DNA from 3 places in the Corallincola luteus genome. Region 2 is predicted to be linked to each of the others. Evidence: riboswitches for the same ligand, from Rfam matches in the RefSeq annotation. Region 2 holds a riboswitch; each other region holds the start of a gene.
The links. A riboswitch is a leader RNA that binds a small molecule or an ion and turns the genes downstream of it on or off. The one in region 2 is predicted to bind cobalamin.

Region 1 (5,564 bases), 170 kb from region 2:
GATACGCGTTGGCCACGGATATTGCGGGTGCCACTCGGTGGTGGTGATACGTTGCGCTGGCGTGCCTTCCGCTTCAGTCTGCTGCGTCACTAAGCCACGGGCGTTATAGGCAAAGCGAGTAATGTTGCCCTGCCAATCGGTTTGGGTGTGAATAGCCCCGTTGGGGTAGTAGGTATATTCCCGGTTCGCCCCGGCACAGTTGTTGGATGGCACACCTTCAACCCGTTCCAGACGTTTCACGCCATTTTGTTCCAGGTAGTGGTAAATGGTGTCTTTTCCCAGCGGGTTAGTCACCGTGGTCTGGTTGTCGCCAAACACAAATTTGAAATGGTCATCATCGCCATGGCGGCTTTCAATGGCGCGGCCTTCATCATCGTAAGCCCAGGTCACGTAGCGTACCCCCCGTTCATCGGTGATACCGGTCAGAGCCTGACCAAAGCGTGGGTCTTCGTAATGATACTGACGGCTACGGCCATCTTTGTGAGTGACGCTGATTAAGCGGCTTTGTTCATCGTAACCATAGGTAACAAAATCATTCTGAGTGCTGGCACCTTCCAGACGGCCGGCTTCGTCATAAGTCAGAAGCATGTGGTTGTTACCGTCGACAACTTCAAGTAAACGCCCGTCGTCATAGTTAAATGACACTCGCCGGCCGTTTGTTTCACGCGCCGTGAGTTTGCCGTCAGTATTGTAAAATTCTTGCACGCCAAGAGTGGGCTTATGAAGCCAACCTTGCGGCTCAATAGCCTCGATAACTTTGCCGGTAAATTGTCCACTGGTATAGGTAAGTTCATCCTGTTTGATGAACATTTCTTTGTGTGTGCCGTCCAAACGGAAGAGTTTGTACCTATTGGATGAAAAAGAAAGGCTAGGAATCTTTAGCAGACGCCACGTTCCTTGCTGCCAAGCTCCTTCCGAATATAGGTTGTGCCCAGAAAGAAGACTTTTAGCCTTATACCCTTCAGGTTGAAAATGCCTCACAGCTCCATCAGGCAAAACGCCTTCAGGATAAGGGCCTTCATAGTAGCTATTGTCATGCACAGACTGTGTTGAATAGTGTCGTTGAAGTGAGAATAATCTGCTCAACTGCAAATCCGCAGGTTCCAACTGCCATTTCCGTCCGTCAGCAATTAAGATAGGGTTTCCATCCCCAGCCTTACAAAAATCTTTAACGGGCGAACCATAACAACCTTGTTGTAAATCCAAGCTAGATTTATCTTTGGGGCACTCTACCGCACAGCCTTCAAACTCATAGTTCCAACTAAAAGGGCGCTCGCATAGGTTACAGTCAAACTTAAGCAGTGACTGATGTATATGATGAGTGTCGGGATACCATCCTTCGTTATAAGCGGTTCGATAGTAAACGCATCTTTCTGATGCCCTTGATCCTCTTTGCTTATCCGAAAGAGCCGGGCAATATGCTTTATACCAAATACCATAGTCCCAACCAGGAAAACCGTTGTTCTCTGGTGTAACAGGCGAAGCAGCAAGCGCTTCCTTTTCAGTGCGAAAACACTTTTCTGGCCTATTAGCAGGATCTTTAGGCCCGCCCGCGGAATTAGAAACCAGGCAAAAATACTCCCCCCCCTGAGAACAGTATTTAGATTTGGCATCATCAGCATAACAGGCGGTGCTTAAGCACAGCGTCACCACTAAAGCCAAGCAACCATAAGTAGTGCAAAGATACATTTTTTTGTAGTAAGAATAATTTTGTAAAGACATAATTAAATACTAATTTCCTTATCGCTGAGACACACGCGTAGCGATGCGCTGACCTTGGTCGTTGTAGTCATATTCAGTGATGCTGGTGGCGGTGGTGATACGCGTTGGCCACAAGCAGTAAAAAGGAGGCTATTCTGATGACTTCTGGATGATGGCAATTGCATAACTTCCTTTTCTTAGGCACCAAGACAGCACCCATAGCTAGCTCCTTTAGAGCCCGCTTTTTAACATTTTATCTACAATTAGGTCAATATATCCCCCTACACACTACCGCTTTTATTGACTTGAGTGCAGAGCCCGTTCCAAATGATGAATGACGTAGTGAGTTGATAGACTTCCACCGATATAACCACAACATTGGCAGCATCACATTTTAAATGATTCCTTGGTTTCACCCATCCAAAAGCTTGCCTTCGATCAATGAAACCTTAGTTCACCAAACACCACATCTAGTGCCTTAGCCTTTTTACTGCCACTATATATGCAGATTGTGGTCCGCACACATGCGCAAGCATGGGGACAATAGGGAATCCGGTGAGAAACCGGAGCTACCCCCGTAACTGTATCTGGTTGGTACGCTGCATCTTCTGTCCATATCTAATGGGCAAAGCCACTGGCTTAGCGCTGGGAAGGCGGCAGTTAACTCAATACCAGAAGCCAGGAGACCTGCCGCAATCACCAATGCCATGCTGGGCGGGGTGCACCAGTGCAACATGAATTATTGGGCGATATGGTCAGCGCTAGCTGATGTTCGCCTACTTATCATGCTGTGACTATTTGCCCTCGCTTACCATCGCCCTACATCAATCTAAGCAGTACAGAATAATAAGTTCAGGAGATGAACATGCAGCAGGTCGTGATTAAACGGGATGGCAGTCGCGCCCCTTTCAACCCTAAACGGATCCAGTTGGCGATACAGAGCGCTTGCGAAGTGGTCGGCATTCGTTCGGCGAAAATAGCTGAGCAGATCACCGAGCAGGTAGCGAGTCAATTAGCACCGCTTTCCGAGTTGCATATCGACGAGATCCAACAGGCTGTGGAAGACAGCTTGATGGCCAGCGAGCAAAAAGCGGTGGCCCGCGCTTACATTGAGTACCGTCACGACCGCGATCTGGCCCGGGAAAAAGCCAGTCACCTGAATCAGGAAATACGCGGTTTAATGGAGCAGAGCGATCTGAATCTGCTGAATGAAAACGCCAATAAAGACAGCAAGGTGATCCCCACCCAGCGCGATCTGTTGGCGGGTATCGTCGCCAAGCATTACTCCCGTCGTCATATTCTGCCAAAGGATGTGGTGAGCGCCCACGACCGGGGAGAGTTGCACTACCATGACCTGGATTACGCGCCGTTTTTTCCGATGTTTAACTGCATGCTGATTGATCTAAAAGGGATGTTAGAGCAAGGCTTTAAGATGGGTAACGCGGAGATCGATACGCCAAAATCGATTGCCACTGCCACGGCGGTTACCGCACAGATCATCGCTCAAGTAGCAAGCCATATCTATGGCGGCACCACGGTCAATCGTATCGATGAAGTACTGGCACCTTATGTCACCGCCAGCTACGAGAAGCACTTGGCGACAGCTGCCGAGTGGCAGGTATCGGATGCCGAATCGTTCGCCCAAGCGCAAACTGAAAAAGAGTGTCATGACGCCTTTCAGTCATTGGAGTATGAGGTGAATACCCTGCACACCGCCAATGGCCAAACGCCGTTTGTGACCTTCGGTTTTGGTTTGGGTGAAAGCTGGCAAGCCAAACTGATCCAACGTTCAATTCTGCAGAACCGTATTGCCGGATTAGGCCGTAATCGCAAAACCGCCGTCTTTCCGAAACTGGTGTTTGTCATTAAAGAGGGCCTTAACCGCAGCCCGCAAGATCCCAACTACGGGATCAAACAGTTGGCCTTAGAGTGTGCCTCGAAGCGCATGTATCCAGATATTTTGAACTACGAGCAAGTGGTGCAAGTCACGGGTTCCTTTAAGACACCGATGGGCTGCCGTAGTTTCTTAGGTCAGTATGAAGAGGACGGCGTGGAGATCCATGATGGCCGCAACAATCTGGGCGTGGTTAGCCTTAACCTGCCAAGGCTGGCGATGGAAGCTGACGGTAACGAAAAGAACTTTTATCGTTTGCTTGATGACCGCTTACTGTTAGCCAAAAAAGCGCTCGATTCGCGCATCGCCCGCTTGGAGGGTGTCAAGGCACGCGTCGCACCGATCCTTTATATGGAAGGCGCTTGTGGCGTGCGCTTAAAAGCCGATGATGATGTACTGCAACTGTTCAGGAATGGCCGCGCCTCTATTTCCCTCGGCTATATCGGCCTGCATGAAACCATCAACGCACTCTACAACCAGCAACAAACGGCTACCGATGCGCACCCATTCGATGACCAAATGTTGCAGCAAAAAGCGCAAGCGATTGTTGCGCATCTGCGTCTGACGACTGAACGCTGGAAACGGGAAACGGGCTTTGGTTTTAGCTTGTATGCCACGCCCAGTGAGAACCTCTGCAGCCGTTTCTGCCGCTTAGACACCATAGAGTTCGGCATTATTAAAGGGGTAACGGATAAAGGCTATTACACAAATAGCTTTCATCTCGATGTTGAGAAAAATACCAACCCCTATGACAAGCTCGATTTTGAGATGGCCTACCCTGCGATCAGTAATGGCGGCTTTATCTGCTACGGCGAATACCCCAATTTGCAGCATAATCTGCAGGCGTTAGAAGATGTGTGGGATTACAGTTACGATCGCGTGCCCTACTACGGCACTAACACGCCGATAGATGAATGCTACCAGTGTGATTTCACAGGCGAATTTGATTGCACCAGCAAAGGCTTTACCTGCCCTAGCTGCGGCAACCATGATCCAGCCAAGGTATCGGTGACGCGTCGGGTTTGCGGCTATTTAGGTAGCCCAGATGCGCGGCCATTTAATGCTGGCAAGCAGGAAGAGGTAAAACGCCGAGTGAAGCACCTGTAATGCACCTAAACGCCTATTACCCTGTGGATGTGGTCAATGGCCCCGGTACCCGTTGCACCCTGTTTGTGTCAGGGTGCGAACACCAATGCAAGGGCTGCTATAACCAGTCGACTTGGCGTGCTGACAGCGGGATCTTATTCACCTCAGAGATTGAGGATCAGATCATTGCTGACCTCAACTGCACGCGGATCCGCCGCCAGGGGCTATCACTGTCAGGCGGCGACCCCTTACATCCGGCCAATCTGGACGCTGTATTGCATCTACTAAACCGAGTTCGCAACGAGTGCCAGGGCAAAGACGTTTGGTGCTGGACCGGTTATCGTTTTGGGCAACTCACCACCGAACAGCAGCAGGTCACCAACCTGATAGATGTGCTGATCGACGGCAAATTTGAGCAAGCATTAGCATCGCCAGAACTGCCTTGGCGCGGCAGCAGTAACCAACAAGTCATTACACTCAACTGCACCAAATGATATCTTTATTGTGCGCTTAAGATAACAGACGGAAAGCAGCAAGATGATCACGCGTATGTTCCAAGACTTCCGAGTAGAGATCCGAACAGAGCGTGGCGCGTTGTTCAAACGTTTCACACCCCAATCGGCAAGCGACTGGACAGTAATGATAGAGATGTTCGAGGGATGGCGAGCGCTGGATTTCTCTGAACAAATACTGACGATGATTGATGAGCAACAAGCCATCAGCCAGCAAGAATACACGCTGCTCGCCAGCTATTTTAAATTTGGTGAGATGCAACAAGAGAGACGCGTGTTTAAGGTCACGATCCATCGACTAACCGCGACTCATCATCTGTTACGCCCAGCCCTGCTCGCGGGGTGCTCAGCTACTCTCTGTAGTTTGCTGT
Region 2 (5,564 bases):
TCGTGATACCAGAAGTCACGCTCTGACTCCATTTCCACGTCCAGTTGGTTGTATTTAACCGTGATGCACACTTCAATCGTCGGCGAGCGCTTCATCGCTTCATTGGCGATCGCTTTCAAATTGGTCGGTTTACCCCGGCGCCAGCCACCATCCGCGGTGATCAATACATGACTGTTGGCATCGGCAATCCGCGCAGCAAGGGCCTCATAACTAAAACCACCATAAACGACCGAGTGAGCGGCACCGATCTTGGCACAGGCCAACATAGCAAACACCAGCTCAGGGATCTGCGGCATATAGATAGTAACGATGTCGCCTTTCTTCACCCCCATGCTTTTCAGCGTGTTGGCCATCTGGCTCACTTCACGGTTCAATGCATAGTAGGAATAACTGCACATCTCACCGGCTTCACTTTCCCATATGATGGCTAGTTTATTGCGGGTGGCATTATGCAGATGGCGATCAATGGCGTTGTGAACAATGTTGGTTTTAGCACCACTAAACCATTTAAAAAATGGCTTATTGCTGTCATCCAACACCTTATCCCAGGGCTCATACCATTCAAGCTCATTGGCTTGTTCAGCCCAAAAACCTTCTCGATCTTCAATCGAACGTTGATACAGGCTGTCGTAATCTTTGATTGTGGCATTCGCTATCACTTCAGCAGACGGATGAAATAGCTCCTTTTTGTCACTCATTGCGCTTCTCCCAGTGTTTGTTCGCTAGTGCGATTCTTTTCGTTATAAATTTTTGTCTGCCTACCTTATGAGAAAAAAGTGAGGCCATGGCACTACCAGTATGATTATTGGTTCAAGGTGTGATCTATTTCGCTCTTTTTTTAGCCACAGCCAATAAATAGCGAAAGACAACCTAAGAGAAGCCTAATTCATTGTTCTTAAATGAGATCCGCCCTAAAGTAATGTCATCACTTCGTAACCCACTGGCATCATGGCACCCGTTTTCACCATATTACTGCCCGTCTTTCTGATGATATTGATTGGCGGCTGCCTAGGACGTTTTGCAGGTTTTGCCGAGCACCATTACAAAGGGATCGCTGCGCTCACCTTTAATCTGCTGGTGCCCGCCTTACTATTTAACGGCAGCTTGCATACCCAGTGGCCTTCGTCCATTCCATGGGGGCTGTTTGCCAGCTATTACCTGCCCCAATTCATCATCTTCACCATCGCCTGGTTTGCCTGTGGTTATCGCCTAAGTCATCCACAACGCGCCTGTGTGGCGCTGGGGTCAACCTACTCCAACAACGTACTGATAGGGATCCCTGCAGTATTAGCTGTATTTGGTGAACCCGGTATGGCGCCGGCATTTATGATCATCGCCTTGCACAGTGCGTTGCTATTTACCATCAGCGGTATCGCTCTGGAGCTAGGACGAAGCAACACGGCTCATTGGCGACTGTTTTTTCGTGCATTGAGGAAAACCCTCACCACCCCCTTAGTCGCTTCTTTGCTGTTGGGGTTTGTTGCCAACGGCATGGGACTGATGCTACCAAGACCAATTCAGCAACTTCTTAGCTGGCTTGGGGACGCCGCGATCCCCTGCTCCTTGTTGGTATTAGGGATCGCTATCAGCAAATACTCCCTAACAGGACTCGGACCACGGGTGCTAATTATGAGCTTGCTCAAAGTCGGCTTAATGCCGGTACTGGTATGGTGGTCGGTAACTTTCCTATGGCAGCTCGATTTTTTAGACGGTGCTGTTGCCGTGCTACTGGCAGCAACGCCGGTCGGGGTCAATGCTTACGCCTTCGCCCACCAGCATCAGCAAAGCGAAGCTGAAGTGGCAGCCGCTGTGCTTTTGTCTACGATAGTAGCAAGCATCAGTATGAGTGCTTGGCTGGCGTGGATGCTGTTACCAAATACCTGACAGGGGGTCAGTGCTTACTCATGGCAACGACAGATATCTACTTGGTGCGGCATGGTGAGACAACATGGAACCAAACACAGCGACTGCAAGGTCACTTAGACAGCCCCTTGACTCAGCGCGGCAAACAGCAAGCAAAACAAGCTGCTGAGCTGCTGCAAACCACCTGTTTAGCTGCAGTGTATAGCAGTGACTTAGCCCGCTGCAGTCATACCGCTCAATGCATAGCTGCGCAACATAAACTGCCCTTGACCACGCTCAGCGGACTCAGAGAGCGCCATTTTGGCCCACTACAGGGGATGCAGCTGACCGATATGGATCATCATCAGTTAGCACTATGTAATCTGCATGTGGATGGCTCTCCCGATGCAGCTCCGCTCGGCGGTGAAAGTGTCAGAGAGGTCTGGCAACGTAGCCAAAATACTCTCGCTGAAATCGTCAAGCCTCATGTGAATCAAGCCATAGTTGTCGTCACCCATGGTTCGGTTTTGGCTATTTTGTTACAAGGCCTGGCCGCTAAACCATTGCATCCGGTGCGCACCGGATATTATGAGAATGGCGCTGTCGTTGGCTTACAGTGGCAACACTGAGTCAGCACACGGTTCATACCTGTTAATAACTTGTTGTCTCCAGCAATATGCCGGATAATCTCGCCACCAATTCGTTGTGGCTAAGTAAGCGATCGATAACCACAGCGGTAACGATGGTGCCATACAGGCTTAAAAGGGAACGCGGTGCAAAACCGCGGCTGTACCCGCAACTGTAAACAGAACGCTGCACACTCGCCACTGACCTCCACGGGTTGGGAAGGCGTGCAGTCAGAAGCTGTGAGCCAGGAGACCTGCCATCCGTTAAAACTGAACCTTGTATCACGCAATAGCGTGATAACACCTGAGCGGGTTACTCAGGGCAGTGTTTACCGGAACCAGATCTATAGCTTTCAATTCCGGTCAACCCGCCTAAAAATCCGCGCTCAATAATGGAAGCAATGTGGCGCATATCCAAGCTAAACATCTGTATCGACCTCAGCATGACAGGCGATACCACTGATGCCCAATCAAGAGCAACCGCTGGTGCAGGTGGACGCCCTTGGCTGGCAAGCTGATGGTCGCCATATTCTGCAACAGATAGATTTCCAGATTAGCCGTGGCACATTTGTTGGCTTGATCGGGCCAAATGGCGCAGGCAAATCCAGCTTGCTACGATGTCTATATAGAGTAAATAAGCCTTCCAGCGGTCAAGTACGCCTTAACGGTCAGAATTTATGGCAGCACTCGGCGCGCACCGTTGCGCAGCAAGTGGCTGTGGTACTGCAAGAAACCACCGGTAACTTCGGCTTGCGATTGCGTGATGTAGTACGGATGGGGTTAACTCCCCATAAAGCCGCATTTGCATTGGATAGCCACCATGATCTGCAACTGGTCGATGATGCCATTGAGCAGGTGGGTTTAACGGCATTAGCACAGCAGCCCTTTGAACATCTGTCTGGGGGCGAGAAACAGCGCGCGCTGATCGCCCGCGCTATCGTGCAGCGTCCTAAGCTGTTGCTGATGGACGAACCAACCAATCATCTCGATGTGCGTTATCAAATTCAGGTATTGGAGCTAGCCAAACACTTGGGCATCACTGTGATCGCATCGATCCACGATCTGAATTTGGCCAGCGCCTTTTGTGATCAGCTGTTGTTGATCGATCAGGGCAAACTGATTGGCCAAGGAACCCCTGACGAAATATTAACCGAACGCATGCTCGGTGAGGTATTTGGAGTCTGCAGCAGTATCGATCAACACCCGGACCATGGTCACCCGCGCATTACCTACCACTATGGCTACTTAACCGCAAACAATAAACCACCGGGAGGTGACCATGCCTGAGCAGTTATGGCAACGGCCCGCCTTTCGCTGGTTGGTAATAATGGCGCTACTGCTATTTGCATTAGCAACACCGCTGTTCGCAGCCAGCTTCGGCGCTGCCCAGATCGATGCAGCAGATGTGTGGCATGCTCTGTGCCATCATTTGGGGGGCAGTTGTGATGTCAGCGCGATCAAACAGCGTATCGTTATCGATATTCGCTTACCTCGGGTCATTTTGGCCTTTGTTGCCGGCGCGGGGCTAGCACTGTCTGGAGCGGTATTACAAACCGTCACTCGTAACCCGTTAGCTGACCCCTACCTATTCGGCATCTCTTCTGGGGCTTCGCTGGGGGCAGTGATCGTCATTGCTGTTCTAGGTATAGGCCATGGCATCGGTCTCCCCTTGGGGGCCTTTTGTGGCAGTGCTCTGGCCGTTATCTTAGTGATGGCGATGAGCAGTCGCTCCGGTCCGGGACAAGTGGAGCGCATGCTACTGGCGGGCGTGGCCACCTCATTTATGCTCAGTGCCATGACCAGCTTGGCACTCTACACCAGCGATCCTCAGGCCACCGCATCGGTGCTGTTTTGGACCTTAGGCAGTTTTACCCGCGCCAGCTGGGATAATATATGGCTGCCGGTCGTTGTCACCAGCAGCTGCTTACTGCTTTTTATCGGCTTCAGCCGGCAGTTAAACGCCATTTTAGCGGGCGAAGAGAGCGCACGAACCTTAGGTGTCAATGTCGCCCGCCTGCGCGTGGTAATGTTGCTGCTCAGCTCCTTAATCACTGCCACACTGGTGGCCTATTGCGGTGGCATCGCCTTTGTCGGCCTGATGATCCCTCACCTGGTACGCATGTTACTAGGCGTTAATGTACTGCGCAGCCTGCTAGCCACTTGCTTGGCCGGGGGACTATTTATGGTTTGGATCGATGTGCTGGCGCGTAAACTGCTACCGGGGCAAGAACTGCCTGTCGGCGTTATCACCTCGGCACTCGGTAGCCTGTTTTTCCTGATTATTTTACGTCGCCGCAGCGCAGGCATGGGGAGTTAGGCTTTGACCACCAGACAATCCTTCTCTGCCCAAGCCCCAACACTGATGGTGCAAGGGACGACATCGGACGCAGGCAAAAGCATCACTGTCGCAGGGCTTTGTCGCCTGTTTCAGCGGGCAGGCGTCAAGGTCGCGCCATTTAAACCACAAAATATGGCGCTCAACAGTGCTGTCACCGCCGATGGTGGTGAAATAGGTCGCGCGCAAGCGTTGCAAGCAGAAGCCTGTAAGCTTACTCCTCATACCGACTTTAACCCGGTGTTGCTAAAGCCCAATACGGATATCGGCGCCCAGGTGATCATTCACGGCCATCCGGTTGCAGATATGGATGCCACTGATTACCACCAGTATAAAACCGTGGCTATGTCTGCGGTGCTGAGTTCATATCAGCGATTGGCTGAGCAGTATGAGTTGATCCTGGTTGAAGGGGCTGGCAGCCCTGCCGAAATCAATCTACGGGATAGAGACATCGCCAATATGGGGTTTGCCGAAGCAGTGGATTGCCCGGTGATTATTGTTGCCGATATTGACCGTGGTGGCGTATTCGCCCACCTCCACGGAACGCTGGCCCTGCTATCTCCTAGTGAACAGGCCCGCGTCGTTGGTTTTGTTATCAATCGCTTTCGCGGCGATATCAGTTTGCTGCAATCGGGTCTGGATTGGCTGGAACAGGAAACAGGCAAGCCGGTACTCGGTGTCATCCCCTATCTGCATGATCTGCAACTGGATGCAGAAGACGCCATTAACGCCGCGCAGCTGAAAGAGCAAGCCCAGCTGCG
Region 3 (5,564 bases), 330 kb from region 2:
ATTGTTCTGTTTGCGATTCATTTAAATACCCCTCACCCCAGCCCTCTCCCCTTGGAGAGGGAGCAAAAGTGCAAGCTCGTTGCCGTCCGCTTTTTCTGTCTCCTTCTCCCTTGGGAAGAAAGGCGAAGTGGAGGTTTATTTTCTTAAATACCCCTCACCCCAGCCCTCTCCCCTCGGAGAGGGGGCAAAAAGTGCAAACTCGTTGCCGTCCGCTTTTCTTGTCTCCTTCTCCCTTGGGGAGAAAGGCGAAGTGGAGGTCTATTTTCTTAAATACCCCTCACCCCTGCCCTCTCCCTTTGAGAGGAAGCAACGGCACCAGCGCACTACTGCCAACTTTTTCTGTCTCCTTCTCCCTTGGGGAGAAGGGCGAAGTGGAGGTCTAGTTTCTTAAAAACCCCTCACCCCTTGGAGAGGGGGCAAAAGTGCAAGCTCGTTGCCGTCCGCTTTTCTTGTCTCCTTCTCCCTTGGGGAGAAGGGCGGGATGAGGGGGCTTTTTATCCTTTAAAAAATCCGCTCAGGCTAAATCTTACAAGCGCCGCCTTCACAGCCGTCGTCATCGTTTTCTACAACGGTCGTTTCAGCTGGGCGCGCCTCTCCCATTACTGGCGACTCGTTGGATAAATGCTTGTCCGTCGCACCGTCGCGAGTGTTGTGGTAATAAAGCGTTTTCAGGCCGCACTTATAAGCACTAAGTAGGTCTTGCATCAGCAATTGCATCGGCACTTTGCCTTCGCCAAATCGCGCGGGGTCATAGTTGGTGTTGGCAGAAATAGCTTGGTCGACGAACTTTTGCATCACTCCGACCAACTGCAAATAGCCCGTGTTACTCGGGATATTCCATAGCAGTTCGTAGCTATCACGGAGTGTTTCTAACTCCGGAACCACCTGTTTCAAGATCCCGTCTTTCGATGCTTTAACACTGACAAAGCCTCGTGGTGGTTCAATACCGTTAGTGGCATTACTGATCTGAGAAGAGGTTTCAGAGGGCATCAATGCAGTGAGGGTGGAGTTGCGTAGCCCATCACGCAGAATGTCAGCGCGTAGCCCTTCCCAATCACAATGCAGCGGTTCATCGCAGTAACCATCCACATCTTTTTTGTAGTGATCTATCGGCAATTCGCCCCGGGCATAGGTGGTATCAGCAAAGGCATCACAAGCGCCCTGTTCACACGCTAATTGGTTAGAGGCTTGCAGCAGATGATACTGGATCGCTTCAAAGGTACGGTGGGTCAAACCCAGTGCTGAACCATCAGAATACTTCACGCCGTTTTTGGCCAAATAGTAGGCATAGTTGATCACGCCTACCCCCAGAGTACGCCGCTTCAGCGAGCCTTGCTGCGCCGCAGGCACGGGATAGTTCTGATAGGTCAATAAGCTGTCTAATGCGCGCACTAATAGATCAGCAAGTGGGGCCAATTCATCTAACGACTTAAGCGCACCGAGATTAAATGCCGCCAACGTACAAAGCGCGATCTCACCCTCTTTGTCATTAATATCCTGCAATGGCGTTGTAGGTAGCGCGATCTCAAGACAAAGGTTAGATTGACGTATCGGCGCTTTAGCCGGGTCAAACGGACTATGGGTATTACAGTGGTCAACATTCTGAATGTAGATACGGCCCGTTGACGCTCGCTCTTGTAATAAGCGCGAAAACAGCTCAACGGCTTTAATGGTTTTCTTGCGAACGTTGGTGTCTTGTTCGTATTGCTGATAGAGCTTTTCGAACTCATCCTGATCAGCAAAAAACGCTTCGTATAATCCCGGCACATCTGACGGACTGAACAGTGAGATGTCTGCATTTTGTAGCAGACGTTGGTACATCAGCCGATTAAGCTGCACCCCATAATCCAGATGCCGAACCCGATTCTCTTCCACACCGCGGTTGTTTTTAAGTACCAGCAACTCTTCTGCTTCTAAATGCCAAAGCGGGTAAAACAGCGTCGCAGCACCGCCACGAACACCGCCCTGAGAGCAGCATTTCACCGCCGTTTGGAAGTGCTTAAAGAATGGAATACAACCGGTATGATTAGCCTCCCCACCTCGGATCGATGAACCAAGCGCGCGAATACGTCCAGCATTAATACCAATACCCGCACGCTGACTGACATAGCGCACAATCGCAGAGGTGGTTGCGTTAATGGAATCAAGCGAATCACCGCATTCAATCAACACGCAAGAACTGAACTGGCGGGTTGGCGTACGCACGCCCGCCATAATCGGTGTTGGCAAAGAGATTTTGAACGTAGAGACCGCATCATAAAAGCGACGGACATAATCCAAGCGAATGGATCTGTCGTAGTTAGCAAACAAACACGCACCGATCAGCAGGTAGAGAAACTGCGGGCTTTCGTAGAACTTTCCTTTCACCCTGTCCTGAACCAGGTATTTACCTTCCAGCTGCTTCACGGCAGCGTAAGCAAAGTCCAAGTCCCGTTGGTGGTCGATAAAACCATCCATCAGGGCGAACTCTTCCATGCTGTAATCCGTTAGTAGCTGGGCATCGTAACGTTGCAGATCCACCAGCCGACCCACGTGCTGGTATAGCGAAGGCGGCGTGTATTGACCATAGGCTTTTTTACGCAGATGAAAGATGTTCAGCCGGGCAGCCAGATACTGATAATCAGGGGTCTCTTCCGAGATCAGATCCGCCGCAGACTTAATCAATGTTTCATGAATGTCTGACGTGGTAATTCCGTCGTGAAATTGCAGATGTGCTCTAAGCTCGACTTGAGATACAGAGACAGTATCAAGCCCTTCTGCCGCCCAGGTGAGTACCTTATGGATCTTATCCAGATCCAGCGGTTCATGGCGGCCATCACGTTTGGCAATTGAGATATTTTTGTTATTCACCTTGTCGAACTCCGTAGCGACAAGGCAGGGGAAGGTATGACGCCAGCCATGCTAGCGTTCAGGCGAACAGCCGGGCATGGTCGAGCCACACACCGGATCACCCCGCCCGATGTTTGACGAATCAGTTAGTTGGTGCGAAAAACACACCGCGACGGCAGGTCTCCTGGCTTGTGCGTCTTCGCCTTGACTCGCCTTCCCGGAATCTCATTCCAGTGGCTATTGAGCGTGGCTCTGCACTTACAGTTGCGGGGGCAGCTGCGGAATTATTAGCGGAAAAAACACCACTAATTCACCGCATTCCCTATTAATCCGTGGGCATTCTATTGAAGAAGCCCTTGGGAACCGTTCGGCACATATAGTGGTTCAAGAATTGATTAACGTCAATATATAGTGTTTAAAAGGTGATTTGATATACAAAAGTTAAATAAAAAGTGAGCATTACAAATGCAAAAATTAGATTTGCTCAATGCTCTCCATTCGGAGAGCATCAACTCAGGCTAGGTGTTGACCCCAATATCCCCGTCGGCGACGCAAGGTTTACAGGGTAACCTTCAAAAACTAGTTTTTCTTACCCGTGATAGCGCGGAATATGCCACCAATGGCAACTAAAGCCAGCCACCAAAACTTTTTCAACAGCAGCAAAAAACCGGCAATAGCACCCGTTTTCGCCGCCAGTTTGCCGGCAACAAGCGCACCTAAGCCATAAGCTGCTACCTCATCATAGGAGGGGTCAAAATCTTCGTAACGATGACCATCAACGAAGTTCACCATCGCCAGTACGCTATCTAAACTGCCATTGATCTGATCAAGTTGGTTCATACCAGCAACAAAATTCATCTCCAGCACGCCTTTGCGACCTAAGCTGCGGATGCTGTAGTTCAGGGTATGATTGGGATCGTGGTCAAACTCCAGCTCTTTCGCCCAATAGAGCTGATGACGACTTTTGTCGTAGTAAGGTCGAGCTGCCCAACCAACTAAATCAATTGAGCCATAACCTGCTGCTTCGCGCTCTCCGCTCTCTGACCGGGTATCCGCCTGCATCTCTTCTAACAGTTCGTCATAATCAATGTTGTAGGCATCTTCATCAGAAACGTAACCATCTTCTTCAAATGAGATGACAACCGCCCAGGAATCCTCGTCCAGCGGAGTCTGCCCAGCAGGCAACAACATCCCCAAAGCGCCAGTGCCTGGCGGGTTTCCCCAAGCCTCGCTGAGCACACGCTCGGCATCTTGCGGATCGAGATAATAGAAATCATCCGACACATGAAGTCGAGCCATGCTGCCCGGCAACAGGATCTCGCCGGTTTGCGGATCCAGCGATGATAAGAACTCCGAAGACCATGCCAGATAAGCCTGATCTTCAGCACTCAACATCTCATCTTGAGCAAGCAAAGTGCAGGGTAAAACAGATGCAATAAAACAGAGGGCGGGTATCAATCTCATTTTCAATTCCTTTTTAAAACAGCGAGACAGAAATAGGGTGTCTAAACCCTTAAGTGGATGTTCTGACTAAACAAAAAGCGATGACAATTAACCACCAGCAGTCGTTTATGCAGCGCAAAACAGGTCAAATTTACCGCAAGAACATGCTAATTAATCTGATTAAAGATAAGAAGTGGGTGTTTTTAGCCTGCTTTTCTAGCAAGAGAACTGGCAAGTGCGATAAATAGAGGGAGAAACCTCCCTCTGCAAGATAGATATGGCGGGAAAGCCTACTGCAAATGCTCTTTGGCATAGGCATCAAACTCGGTAAAGCCACCGACATGTTCCTGATCGATAAAGATCTGCGGCACTGTTTCTACCGGCTTACCGACCGTTTTTTCTAGATCGGCCTTACTGATCCCCTCTTCATGAATATCGATGTAACGGAACTTAAAATCGTCACGATCCTCAGTTAACTTCTCCGCTAACTCTTTTGCCCGCACACAGAAAGGACAGCCTGAACGTCCAAAAATCACCACAAACATAATCGTTCCTCGCAATTAACCAATATATATCCAATGACCGCAGCACCCTGTCGGCAAAATATTAACGGCCGTCCTGATCATCGAGAAAATTAGAGAACTCTTTTTCGTATAGATGAAACAGCACCAGGGTAATAGAAAAGATCAGTGGCCCATATAATAGCCCAATCAAACCAAATACCTGTAAACCACCAAGCAACGAAAAGAATACCACCACGGTACTCATCGATGCCCCTTGCATAAACAAAGGCCGCAGGAAGTTATCAATAGAACCAACAACGACAACGCCCCACACCACCATAAAGATGCCCCAGCCAGTCTCCCCGGTGACAAACAGGTAAATCGCGGCGGGTACCCAAATTAAGGCGGTACCGACAAAGGGGATCAACGACGCAAATGCCATCATCGTCCCCCAGAACAGCGCTGGAAAACCTGCCATCCATAGACCAATGCCACCAACAAAGCCTTGAGTGATGGCAGTGAGTAATGAGCCCAACAAAGCTGACTTACTGACCTTTTTAATATCGGCCAACAACGCATCTTCCTGACTACGCGACAAAGGTAAGGCGTGGCGAAAAAATCGGATCAACTTTTCATGATCCCGCAGTACAAAAAACAGTACGAACAGCATCAGGGTAAAGTTCAGAAAAAACGTGGTGATACTGCCCAGCATGGCGGTAGAGATGCCGACAAACTGTTTACCCATACCACTGCCAACATCTAATACTTTAGCCTTGATGGTTTCGGGAT

Region 1: linked by a shared signal. The riboswitch ahead of nrdD (anaerobic ribonucleoside-triphosphate reductase) and the one ahead of EZV61_RS02985 (ABC transporter ATP-binding protein) in region 2 are both predicted to bind cobalamin.
Region 3: linked by a shared signal. The riboswitch ahead of nrdA (class 1a ribonucleoside-diphosphate reductase subunit alpha) and the one ahead of EZV61_RS02985 (ABC transporter ATP-binding protein) in region 2 are both predicted to bind cobalamin.

Annotation. Positions count from the first base shown of each region.
Region 1 is NZ_SJXE01000001.1:858,165-863,728, reverse strand. Features, by position in the region: gene EZV61_RS19395 (RHS repeat protein) at 1-810, opposite strand, end outside; cobalamin riboswitch at 2,197-2,410, shown strand; gene nrdD (anaerobic ribonucleoside-triphosphate reductase) at 2,567-4,702, shown strand; gene nrdG (anaerobic ribonucleoside-triphosphate reductase-activating protein) at 4,702-5,175, shown strand; gene EZV61_RS03795 (hypothetical protein) at 5,219-5,564, shown strand, end outside.
Region 2 is NZ_SJXE01000001.1:690,420-695,983, reverse strand. Features, by position in the region: gene acs (acetate--CoA ligase) at 1-698, opposite strand, end outside; gene EZV61_RS02995 (AEC family transporter) at 949-1,884, shown strand; gene EZV61_RS02990 (histidine phosphatase family protein) at 1,905-2,471, shown strand; cobalamin riboswitch at 2,569-2,744, shown strand; gene EZV61_RS02985 (ABC transporter ATP-binding protein) at 2,931-3,755, shown strand; gene EZV61_RS02980 (FecCD family ABC transporter permease) at 3,748-4,785, shown strand; gene EZV61_RS02975 (cobyric acid synthase) at 4,831-5,564, shown strand, end outside.
Region 3 is NZ_SJXE01000001.1:355,534-361,097, reverse strand. Features, by position in the region: gene nrdA (class 1a ribonucleoside-diphosphate reductase subunit alpha) at 520-2,850, opposite strand; cobalamin riboswitch at 2,987-3,213, opposite strand; gene EZV61_RS01625 (DUF2167 domain-containing protein) at 3,409-4,293, opposite strand; gene EZV61_RS01620 (GrxA family glutaredoxin) at 4,563-4,817, opposite strand; gene EZV61_RS01615 (AI-2E family transporter) at 4,879-5,564, opposite strand, start outside.